2 regions of the Desulfitobacterium sp. PCE1 genome follow, and region 2 is predicted to be linked to the other one. Evidence: riboswitches for the same ligand, from Rfam matches in the RefSeq annotation. Region 2 holds a riboswitch; the other holds the start of a gene.
The links. Region 2 has a riboswitch for cobalamin ahead of DESPCE1_RS0106670 (double-CXXCG motif protein). Riboswitches for the same ligand answer to the same signal wherever they lie in the genome.
Positions count from the first base shown of each region.

Region 1: it holds a riboswitch for cobalamin, as region 2 does, so the genes downstream of both, DESPCE1_RS0113600 (ABC transporter substrate-binding protein) here and DESPCE1_RS0106670 (double-CXXCG motif protein) in region 2, are expected to answer to the same signal.

Region 1 covers NZ_KB913023.1:2,735,848-2,740,589, forward strand. The annotation lists gene DESPCE1_RS0113585 (AarF/ABC1/UbiB kinase family protein) at 1-1,057, opposite strand, end outside; gene DESPCE1_RS0113590 (phasin family protein) at 1,085-1,384, opposite strand; cobalamin riboswitch at 1,529-1,673, shown strand; gene DESPCE1_RS0113600 (ABC transporter substrate-binding protein) at 1,790-2,761, shown strand; gene DESPCE1_RS0113605 (iron ABC transporter permease) at 2,846-3,883, shown strand; gene DESPCE1_RS0113610 (ABC transporter ATP-binding protein) at 3,885-4,664, shown strand.
Region 2 covers NZ_KB913023.1:1,346,231-1,350,972, reverse strand. The annotation lists gene DESPCE1_RS23650 (hypothetical protein) at 1-163, opposite strand, end outside; gene DESPCE1_RS0106675 (P-loop NTPase) at 156-914, opposite strand; molybdenum cofactor riboswitch at 1,123-1,255, opposite strand; gene DESPCE1_RS0106670 (double-CXXCG motif protein) at 1,416-2,111, opposite strand; cobalamin riboswitch at 2,253-2,432, opposite strand; gene DESPCE1_RS0106665 (DUF4491 family protein) at 2,624-2,908, opposite strand; gene DESPCE1_RS0106660 (sodium:solute symporter family protein) at 3,045-4,472, opposite strand; gene larA (nickel-dependent lactate racemase) at 4,569-4,742, opposite strand, start outside.

The DNA.
Region 1 (4,742 bases), 1.4 Mb from region 2:
TGGGGTCCATATCCTCTGGAACGATCCCCATAGCAAACACGGCCTCCACCATGTCCTCCGTCTTCCGCCGCATCATCCCAATGACCAGGGAAGCGAAATGATCCTTCATATCCGGGGAAAGTCTGCCGATCATGCCGAAATCGATCAAGGAAATAACCTGCTGGGGCAAAACGAAAATATTTCCCGGATGAGGGTCCCCATGAAAAAAACCCTCGATTAAGATTTGTTTAAACATAGCTTTGATCAGGTTTTCCGCTAGTACCTTACGATCATAACCCAGCGCTTCAAGAGTCTCGAATTGGCTGAGTTTTACCCCTTGAATATATTCCAGAGTCAAGACCTTTTTATTAGAGTACTCTTTATAGACTTTAGGAATGCGAATCGTGGGATCTCCTTGAAATTGCTTCCCCATCCGTTCGGCATTGCTTCCTTCAATCTCATAGTCCAATTCATTGCGCAAGGAATTAGCGAATTCCTCCACCATATCCTTTACATGATACAGAGCTGCCCAATCCACGCGCTTTTCCGCCAAAGCAGCCAAGTCCAGAAGTATTTCCAGATCCGTCTCAATGGTCCGGGCAATATGAGGGCGCTGGATTTTCACCGCTACATTCTCCCCTGTTTTGAGAACAGCATAGTGGACTTGCCCGATAGAGGCAGCCGCCACCGGTTTTTCCTCAAAATGCTGAAAAATATCTTCCGGCAGGGCCCCCAGTTCCGTTTCAATAATTTGGCGAACGTCGGCAAAGGAAAAGGGGGGAACCTGATCCTGCAGTTTTTCCAGTTCAGTGATCAGGTAATCCGGAATAATATCCGGCCGAGTGCTGGCAATCTGCCCAATCTTAACATAAGTAGGCCCTAATTCCTCCAGGGCCTTACGCAAACGCTGACCGAGAGTTTGGGAGTCCGCCTCTTCTTCTCTCCTCAACATCCGCCTGGAATAAGAGATAAAATTAATAAGCCCCATCTCTTCCAGGATGAGGCTGAATCCATTACGGGCCAATACCGTGGCAACTTCCTTATACCGATGAACATGACGAATTTTTCTGCCAATCATGCTAATACCCCTAATCTATCCCCAAGTTCATTCCCCAGGCTTCTGGTTTTCCAATTGAGCGATTCGATTCTCCAGCCTTTCCATGTCCGCTTTACTGGGAAGATTAAGTTCTGCCAGGATTTTTTGCACTTGTTCCTTAATCTTGGTATAGATTTCATCCTGCTGATCCTCTCCCTTTTGGATCAGCTCATTCATCCATTCCTTGGATTCGCCGGCAGACAGCTCCCCCTTCTTTACCAATTCGTCCACGACCTTCTCGATTTGCTCTTTGCTCACGACCGCCAAGCCTAATCCCAAGGATAAACCTTTCTTTACTATATCTTGCATAATATACATCCCCCTGTCATGATTTCTATGCGAGTCCTGGCATTAGTATTCACGGGATTTCTGAAAACGATTCTTTATTTGCCATGAAGGCATACTCTAAGTGCATCTTGGCATTGTCAGGTGAATGCCTTATAATGATCTTAATTCAATACTGTACGATTAGGTTCTCAATCCATTTTTGGATAGAGTTAAAAGGGAAGCCGGTTCAATTCCGGCACGGTCCCGCCACTGTGAAACGAGTGAGTCATCACTCCCAAGTCAGGAACCTGCCTAATCATCAGCGACCCTCCTCGAGGACAGGAAATAGGCGCTGCAAGAGTCCACATAGTGCAGCAAAAACCTTTTATCCTGGCGGTAAAAGGTTTTTATTTTGTCTTGCCACCCTAACATGAAAGGAGAACCCAAATGAATAGAAAAAAACGGACACTGCTCACCCTGCTCATAACCCTAGGGGTGACCTTATTTTTGATCAGCGGCTGCAATCCAACCTCACAGCAAGGTGCGGCTTCTCCCGAAACACCGGCTGGACAAGATACCAACCAGTCCACAAGTTACCCTTTAACTTACACAGACGATACAGGAGTGGCAACCACCCTGGAAAAGGAACCCCTGCGCATTATTTGCCTGGCCCCGCCCTCCACGGAGATCTTAAGTGCTCTGGGCCTGGATGACAGGCTTATCGGCTTAACCGTCTATGATAATTACCCGGTGGGTATCCAGGAGAAAGCGGAATACGTCTTTGCAGATAGTTTAAACCCTAATATGGAACAGCTCATCCAGCTCAAACCGGATTTGGTTGTTACAGGGATGCATAACCAAGACTTTATCAACTCCCTGCGCAATTTAGGTATCCCTGTGGTTCATTTAAACCCGCAAAGTCTGGAAAGCACGTATCAAGCCATCGAGAAACTGGGATACATCACCAATACCCAGAAACAGGCACAGACAGTGATCCAGGGAATGAAAGAAAAGGAACAGGCCATTGCGGATAAAGTGGAGACTATCAAGGAATCCGACCGGGTCAAGGTATGGATTGAAGTGGATCCGGGCCTTTTTACCGCCGGTGAAGGAACTTTTCTTAATGAGCTCATCACCAAAGCGGGGGGAATCAATATCGCCAGTGATGTCCAAAACTGGGCACAATACAGCGAAGAGCAGGTGATTGATAAGAACCCTCAGGTTATCCTGAGCACCTACTCTTACTATATGGATAATGTAAAGGCCACTATCTTAGCCCGTCCAGCTTGGCAAGGCATTGATGCTATTGTCCATGACCGTATTTACGATCTGGACAGTGATATGGTTACCCGCTCCGGTCCCCGGATCATCGACGGCCTGGAGACAATCGCCAAAGCCCTTTACCCGGATCTTTTCTAACCCGCAGCCTTTTATTTTAAGCGGCATATTTTATTCAGTATGGGGAGAGACTTATTGACTTGAATTTAAGGAGGACAACATGAGATGAATTCCAGAACTTTCCCCAAAGGCATCACATGGATTTTGGCCCTGTCCTTTCTCCTGCTTCTTTCCGTTGTGATCTGTGTAATGACCGGTTCTGTCTCCCTGCCCTTTCATCTTACCTGGAAGATTATTTTAAGCCATCTGCCTTTTTTTAACTTTGACCCCAGCTGGACTCCTGCCCAAGAATCCATCGTTTGGAATCTGCGCCTGCCCCGCGTCTTTTTAGCTTTGATCGTGGGGGCTATGCTGGCTACCTCAGGAGTGGCCTTTCAAGGGATTCTGCGCAATCCTTTGGCTGATCCCTATATCTTAGGGGTCTCTTCCGGAGCTGCCTTTGGAGCAGCCTCAGCTATCCTCTTTTTTCGCAGCTTTTCTTTCTTTGGTCAATCGGTCCTGCCCCTTTTCGCCTTTGCCGGGGGTCTTATTTCATTGGCCTTTGTCTTCTCTCTATCCAGACAGCATGGTCAATTTGAGCGGGAAACCTTAATTTTGGCTGGTGTGGTGGTGCAGGCTTTACTGAGCGCTTTTCTCTCCCTGCTCATTGCTGTTTCCGGCGAGCAGATGCAGCAGATTATCTTCTGGATGATGGGGAGTCTCGCCAACAGCAACTGGCAGAATGTCCTTATCCTTCTCCCTTATTTTCTCATCGGCTTGACCTACCTTCTCTTTCAAAACCGGGAGCTTAATGTCATTGCTTTAGGGGAAAGAGCTGCGACTCATCTCGGAATTAATGTGGAGAGGAAAAAAATCGCCATTCTAATCGTTGGCTCCTTATTGGCCACCGCCGCTGTTTCCATGGTGGGCATCATCGGCTTCGTAGGACTTATTATTCCCCATCTTATGCGTCTTCTGGTAGGGCCTGACCACCGAATTCTTTTGCCGATATCCACTTTAGCGGGAGCAATCTTTCTTTTGTGGTCGGATACCATTGCCAGAACCCTGCTCCAATCACAGGAGATTCCTATCGGAGCGATTACAGCTTTTGTGGGTGCTCCCTTTTTCGCTTATCTTTTAAAGAGTGGTTTAAGGAGGGGTTAAGATGAACGTGTTCGAGATTCAGAACCTTAATCAACATTATGGCTCCTTTGCTGTTTTGCGAGATATCTCCTTCACTATAGGTCAAGGAGATATGTTTGGAATCATCGGCCCCAATGGCAGCGGCAAATCAACTCTGGTCCGCACCATCAGCGGTCTTCAGCCGCCTACCTCCGGGAAGGTTCAACTAATGGACAGACTTCTTTCCTCCTATACCTCCAAAGAACTGGCCCGCCAAATCGCCGTCCTGGAGCAGGAAGGCACCCCTGCCCTGCCCTTTACCGTAGAGCAGATCGTATCCATGGGGCGCTATCCCTGGTTAAAGCCCTTTGCCGATCTAGGCCACCATGACAAGGCTGTGGTGGAGAACATACTCGTTAAACTGAACCTTTGGCATAAACGCTCCCAAAAGGTCAGCACCCTAAGCGGCGGTCAACGCCAACTAGTCTCTCTGGCCCGTGCCATGGCTCAGGAACCCCAAATACTCATCTTGGATGAACCCACCACCTATTTGGATATCGGACACCAAATCTTAGTCATGGATCATGTCCGTCAGTGGCATGATGAGTTAGGAATCACTGTGATAATGGTCTTGCACGATTTGAATATAGCGGGTCAATATTGCAACCGGATTCTCCTTCTGGATCAAGGGGAAATCGTCACCTGGGGCAAAAAAGAAGACGTTCTCCTGGAAGAAACTCTAGCCCAAGTGTATAAAGCGGATTTAGTTCAAGTTCATCATCCCAAATTAGGAGTACCTCAATTCCTATTGAGCGGAAAATGATTCCTGAGATTAACAAAACCTGGCGATTTAACCAATCATCCTCTAAGGACATCGTGAAAAAGTTATTTTATACTGAAG
Region 2 (4,742 bases):
GAAACTCTTTTTCCCCGTTTTGCAGGGCACGTATAGCGTTGCGGCGGCCGCAGGCCGTGGGGCATATATGGAGACTATGGCTCTCCGGAATGCGCAGAATAGTCTTAGGTCTGCTCCGGTTGGGAATATAATAGAGAAGATTATTTTGCACCCCCTTACTCATGACCGCATACCTCAATAAAACGCCGGGCCAAAGTGTGGTAACTTTGAGCGATCTCCGTTTCGGGAAATAACTCCATGACTGTCTTGCCCTGCTCTTCCCCTCTCTGTATCTCAGCCGCCCGGGGGATAACGGAAATGAGCTCACCCTGGGTTTCCGCCGCCAGCTGCTGCACCAGCTCCATCTCCTTGTCCACATTGCGCCGGTTCAGAATCAGCCCCCCGTAACGGGCATAATCCCGGTTGCGGAAATTGGCCAAAGCCGCGGCGATATTGGACGCTGCGTACATGGACATCCTCTCTCCCGAGGTAATTATAAAAACCTCATCCGTATATTCTCCCCGTAAAGGCATGGCGAACCCGCCGCAGACCACATCCCCCAGCACATCGTAAAGCACAATATCCGGTTGGTAGACTTCATATGCCTTCATTTCCGCCAAGGTATCAAAGGCGGTGATAATTCCCCGTCCGGCACAGCCGATACCCGGCATGGGACCGCCGGCTTCCACACAAAGAACTCCGTTATATCCCTCTTGCACAAAGTCGCACACCTGCAGGTCATCCCGTTTGCTGCGCACCAGCTCCAATACGGTTTGAATAGGCCTCCCTCCGGTCAACATTCTTGTGGAATCCGCCTTGGGATCGCAGCCGATCTGCATCACTTTATAACCCATCTCACTCAAGGCAACCGCCAAATTGGATGTGGTAGTGGATTTGCCAATCCCTCCTTTGCCGTAAATAGCTGCTCTGATCATTTTTTATGCACTCCTTATCCGGTGGAATTTCTCCCGCACATTCCTGCCGTTATTTTGGTTCAAATTTGACAGCAGTCAAATCAGTTGGCGACTACGCTGCCTGATCTGTTCGCCATAGTTTTCTCCTATAAAGAAAAAAAGCGGCTTGCCTTTCTAAAAGCAAACCGCCCGATAGCGAAAACAACAAAAGCCAGAGCCGACTCTGTCAAATTTGTCCTTTCTGCTTCCTTTTCATAAGTGAAGGCCAGCTGGTTTCCTAACTGACCCCGTGAGCGGTTTGCTCAGGCTCTTCCGTCATGAGAGATTCTTTTAGACGAATGAGCTCGGAAACTATTCAGTTTTGTCTTTATGCTAATAATCGGACAATCCGAAATTTTAATTCCCGATGTTTCTTCCCACAAACATAAATAACATAAATCAACAGAAAAATAAACATCCTGATTTTATTTTACATTATATCTAGTTATGTTAGGTTATCTTCCGCCCAGTTATGCAGCAGCCTCAAAGCACTACAATCTCAGTAAACATCAATCCTGTCAGCTCGTGTCTTTGATAGGCTTCAACAAATCTTTCAGAGCAATAGATATTAACACCGTAGCCCTTGGCCCTGAACAGATCTATTCCATTGAGAGACTCCCCCCTCAAAAAAAGGCTATCTCTCGATTCAATCCGCTCCTTGCTCTCGGCAAGGTATGTTTCATAGCCGCATTCCGAGCAACTATCGAGCAGAATAATGTTTGATTTTCTATAAAGTTCGGCGCACACATCAACATGAAGTTTGTAATAGGCAGGCGGGACTGTGGGTATTTTATTGACCCGGGTACCATGGCGCCGGAGCTCCTTGAGTTGCATATCAGTTAAATCATTGAAGGATAGCACAGGGGCTTTCTCTAGTCTATAGCCCGTAATCTTTTCTCTTTCCAGAACGTCTTTAGCTTTCTCTGAAATATGATTAATATAAAACCAGAGAAAATCAGGATAATTATCATTAGACAAAACAATAGGGGTATCTGTTCCAAAGTCATGCATTACGCTTTTTTTCCATTCTCTCTGGCATTTGGAGCAAAGAATCCATTTTCTTGGCCATTCGGTTACACTTAACCCATAGGCGTATTTTTTCTTGTTTCCTTCATCAATTTCTAAACAATAATATCGCATCTCATCACCTTCAATATATACTTTATGGACATCAACCATTTCTGGTGCTCCCTATAAGTTAAGCTTCTTAAATAATAAAAAAGAGCCGATGAATTCGGCTCCGGCAAACATCATGTAAAAAGGCAAAGATGTAATATCATACTACCCTTAAATTCGCCACACTTGTTCCCTCCCCGAAAACTTGTGCTTCTGGAATAGGGCAGGTATCCTGACTTGAACTCATCCTCATCCCTTGCCTTCCCGGCTTCGACCAGTGGATCCTCTAAGGGACTCGTCCTTCATACAGTAGCGGGGCTGTCCCGGCTTCGCACCGGAGTTCACTATTAATGCCATTAAGCAACCCTATTCCGCATCGTATTTAGCTGTTTTCCTTAACTTTCCCCTATAACCAGATTATAACAAGTACCCCCGTAAGTCAACAGAATATTTTGACACTTCACGGAAGTTCTATCGATTTAAAAATATTTTGCCCACAATAAAAGCATCCCCTATAAATAGGAAAATCCAGCAGCCCAAATTATACATCGATGCATAATTTGACCTCTTTTCCTTCACTTTCTGTTCGGATTGCTTGGAAACCAGCCTTTTTTCACCCGTTTTTCCTGCTCAAGAATTTCATGGATACTCCAGAGACAGGAGAAGCCTGTCACACTGACGATTGCGGAAAGCATATTATTCGTGATGAATAGAGAAGCGCCGATCAGTACCACCCCTGCGACCAAGAATAAGGGCCAGATCCTTTTTCCGAAATAGTACTCTCCCTTGATAACGATGGGATGAAAGACACCGATGATGATAAAAACCATGATTCCTATGATCACACCCTGAAAACTCATCTAAATCCCCTCCTATGTACCCTAGAAGTTTATTTTAATCCCATAACTCCCTTTTGTCACTAGCCTGTCACTCTGGATCTCCTAATAATAAAACCGAGGCATAGCCCCGGCTTTATACACATACAACGATCCAGCTCTACTTTGCAATTTGTCCTAATACAGAAGCCTCTTTATTTCCTGTTTGAATGGGCTGTCGATCAAAAATAGGCACCAATAAAAACGTAATTAAACAGACAATCCACTCCAGATAAATCACATGAGGGAACACCCTTATGACCGGGATAAATTGCCATAAAATAATTGCCGCAATCCCCACGAGATTCGTATAAAAAGCTGAACTCCTCCGGGCAAGCCCCGGCGCAAAAACAGTAAACAGGAATACAACGGTAAAAGCTGTGGTCAGGCTAAGTCCGATCATAATCGTCTTCAGAATCCCACTGATCGTCAAAGCTAAAGTAAAGGTCAGTACACCTAAAGCGATCACCGAAAACTTTGTCACCCACATTAAATGCTTCTCATCGCTATCCGGACGTAAAAAGCGTTTATAGATATCCTGGGAAAATAAGGTGGCGGAACCTAATAATAAACTTCCTGCTGTAGATACATCCGCAGCCCAAAGAGCGGCAAGGGTGATTCCGGCAAGTATCGGAGGCTGCGACATAATCATTTGGGGCAGCGCCAGGGTTGCACTCATATCCGGATACATTCCCTTGGCAGCAATTCCCATCAAGGCGGCGAGAAAACCTATGGGCAGCATCAAAAGCCCCCCAATGACAAACCCATTCCGTGCTGTCTTCGCATCCTTGGCACTTAAGGAAATCTGTACTGTACCTTGAATGGACATGGTTTGCGTGATCATCACGGCAAACCAGCCGGCAATGACAATCCAGCCCAGACCATCCACCCAATGAAAATACGGGACCTCTTGGGGAAGCTTCACAGCGATCTGTGCAATCCCACCTTGGTTCATGAGAGTGGAAATGGTCGCCACAGCAATTCCCAGATAGATCAAAACCACATTTAAGATATTCGAAATACCGGCGGACCACATTCCTCCGACGAAGGTAATTCCAATAAAAACAATGGCACTTATAATGATTCCCGACTGCAGCGTAAACACGGAAGGGAGCAAGGAGGCCAGGATCGCTCCGCCGGCAAGGTATTGCAGGGATGTTATGACCAGTTGAATGGTAATTTGACTGAGTACACAGATCACCCGGCCTTTAACATCATAGAACTTCTCAAACATCTCGGGAACTGTAGTGATATTCATACTACGGTATTTGGCGGCAGCCAACATTCCCATACAGATCGCCCCTGCACCCCAGGCCACATTATACCAGCCGGCAGCAAGTCCCACATTATAGGCCTGTTCCGCCACACCAATGGTCGAAGCCCCGCCGATGGCTAAACCTGTAATCAATACGGCAATGAGAGGAGTCGTCATCTGACGACCGGCAAGGAGGAATCCTTCCGTTCCCTTGGCGCGTTTAGAGGCATAAACACTAATTCCAAATAACGCAATAATATAAAGAATTACAATCAGCAAAGGTATATTGAACATCTCGCCACCATCCTACTAAAGTTAATTTGAAAGTATAAGATTTAATTTTCTTCCAAGTCCCTACTGAACTTCTGTACTTCACTTTTTATACTACAATTAGTTACCCTTTTGGTACAAAGGTATGGTTGCCCCCCCATAGGGCATTAAAATTACATCTTGTTTTTCCTGATCAATTTGAGCCAATTTTATGGCCTCTTGAAATGAATTGACCCCGATTACTCCCATGGGTTTGACCAACTTCGGCTCAATCTCCGAGTAGAGAATGACTTT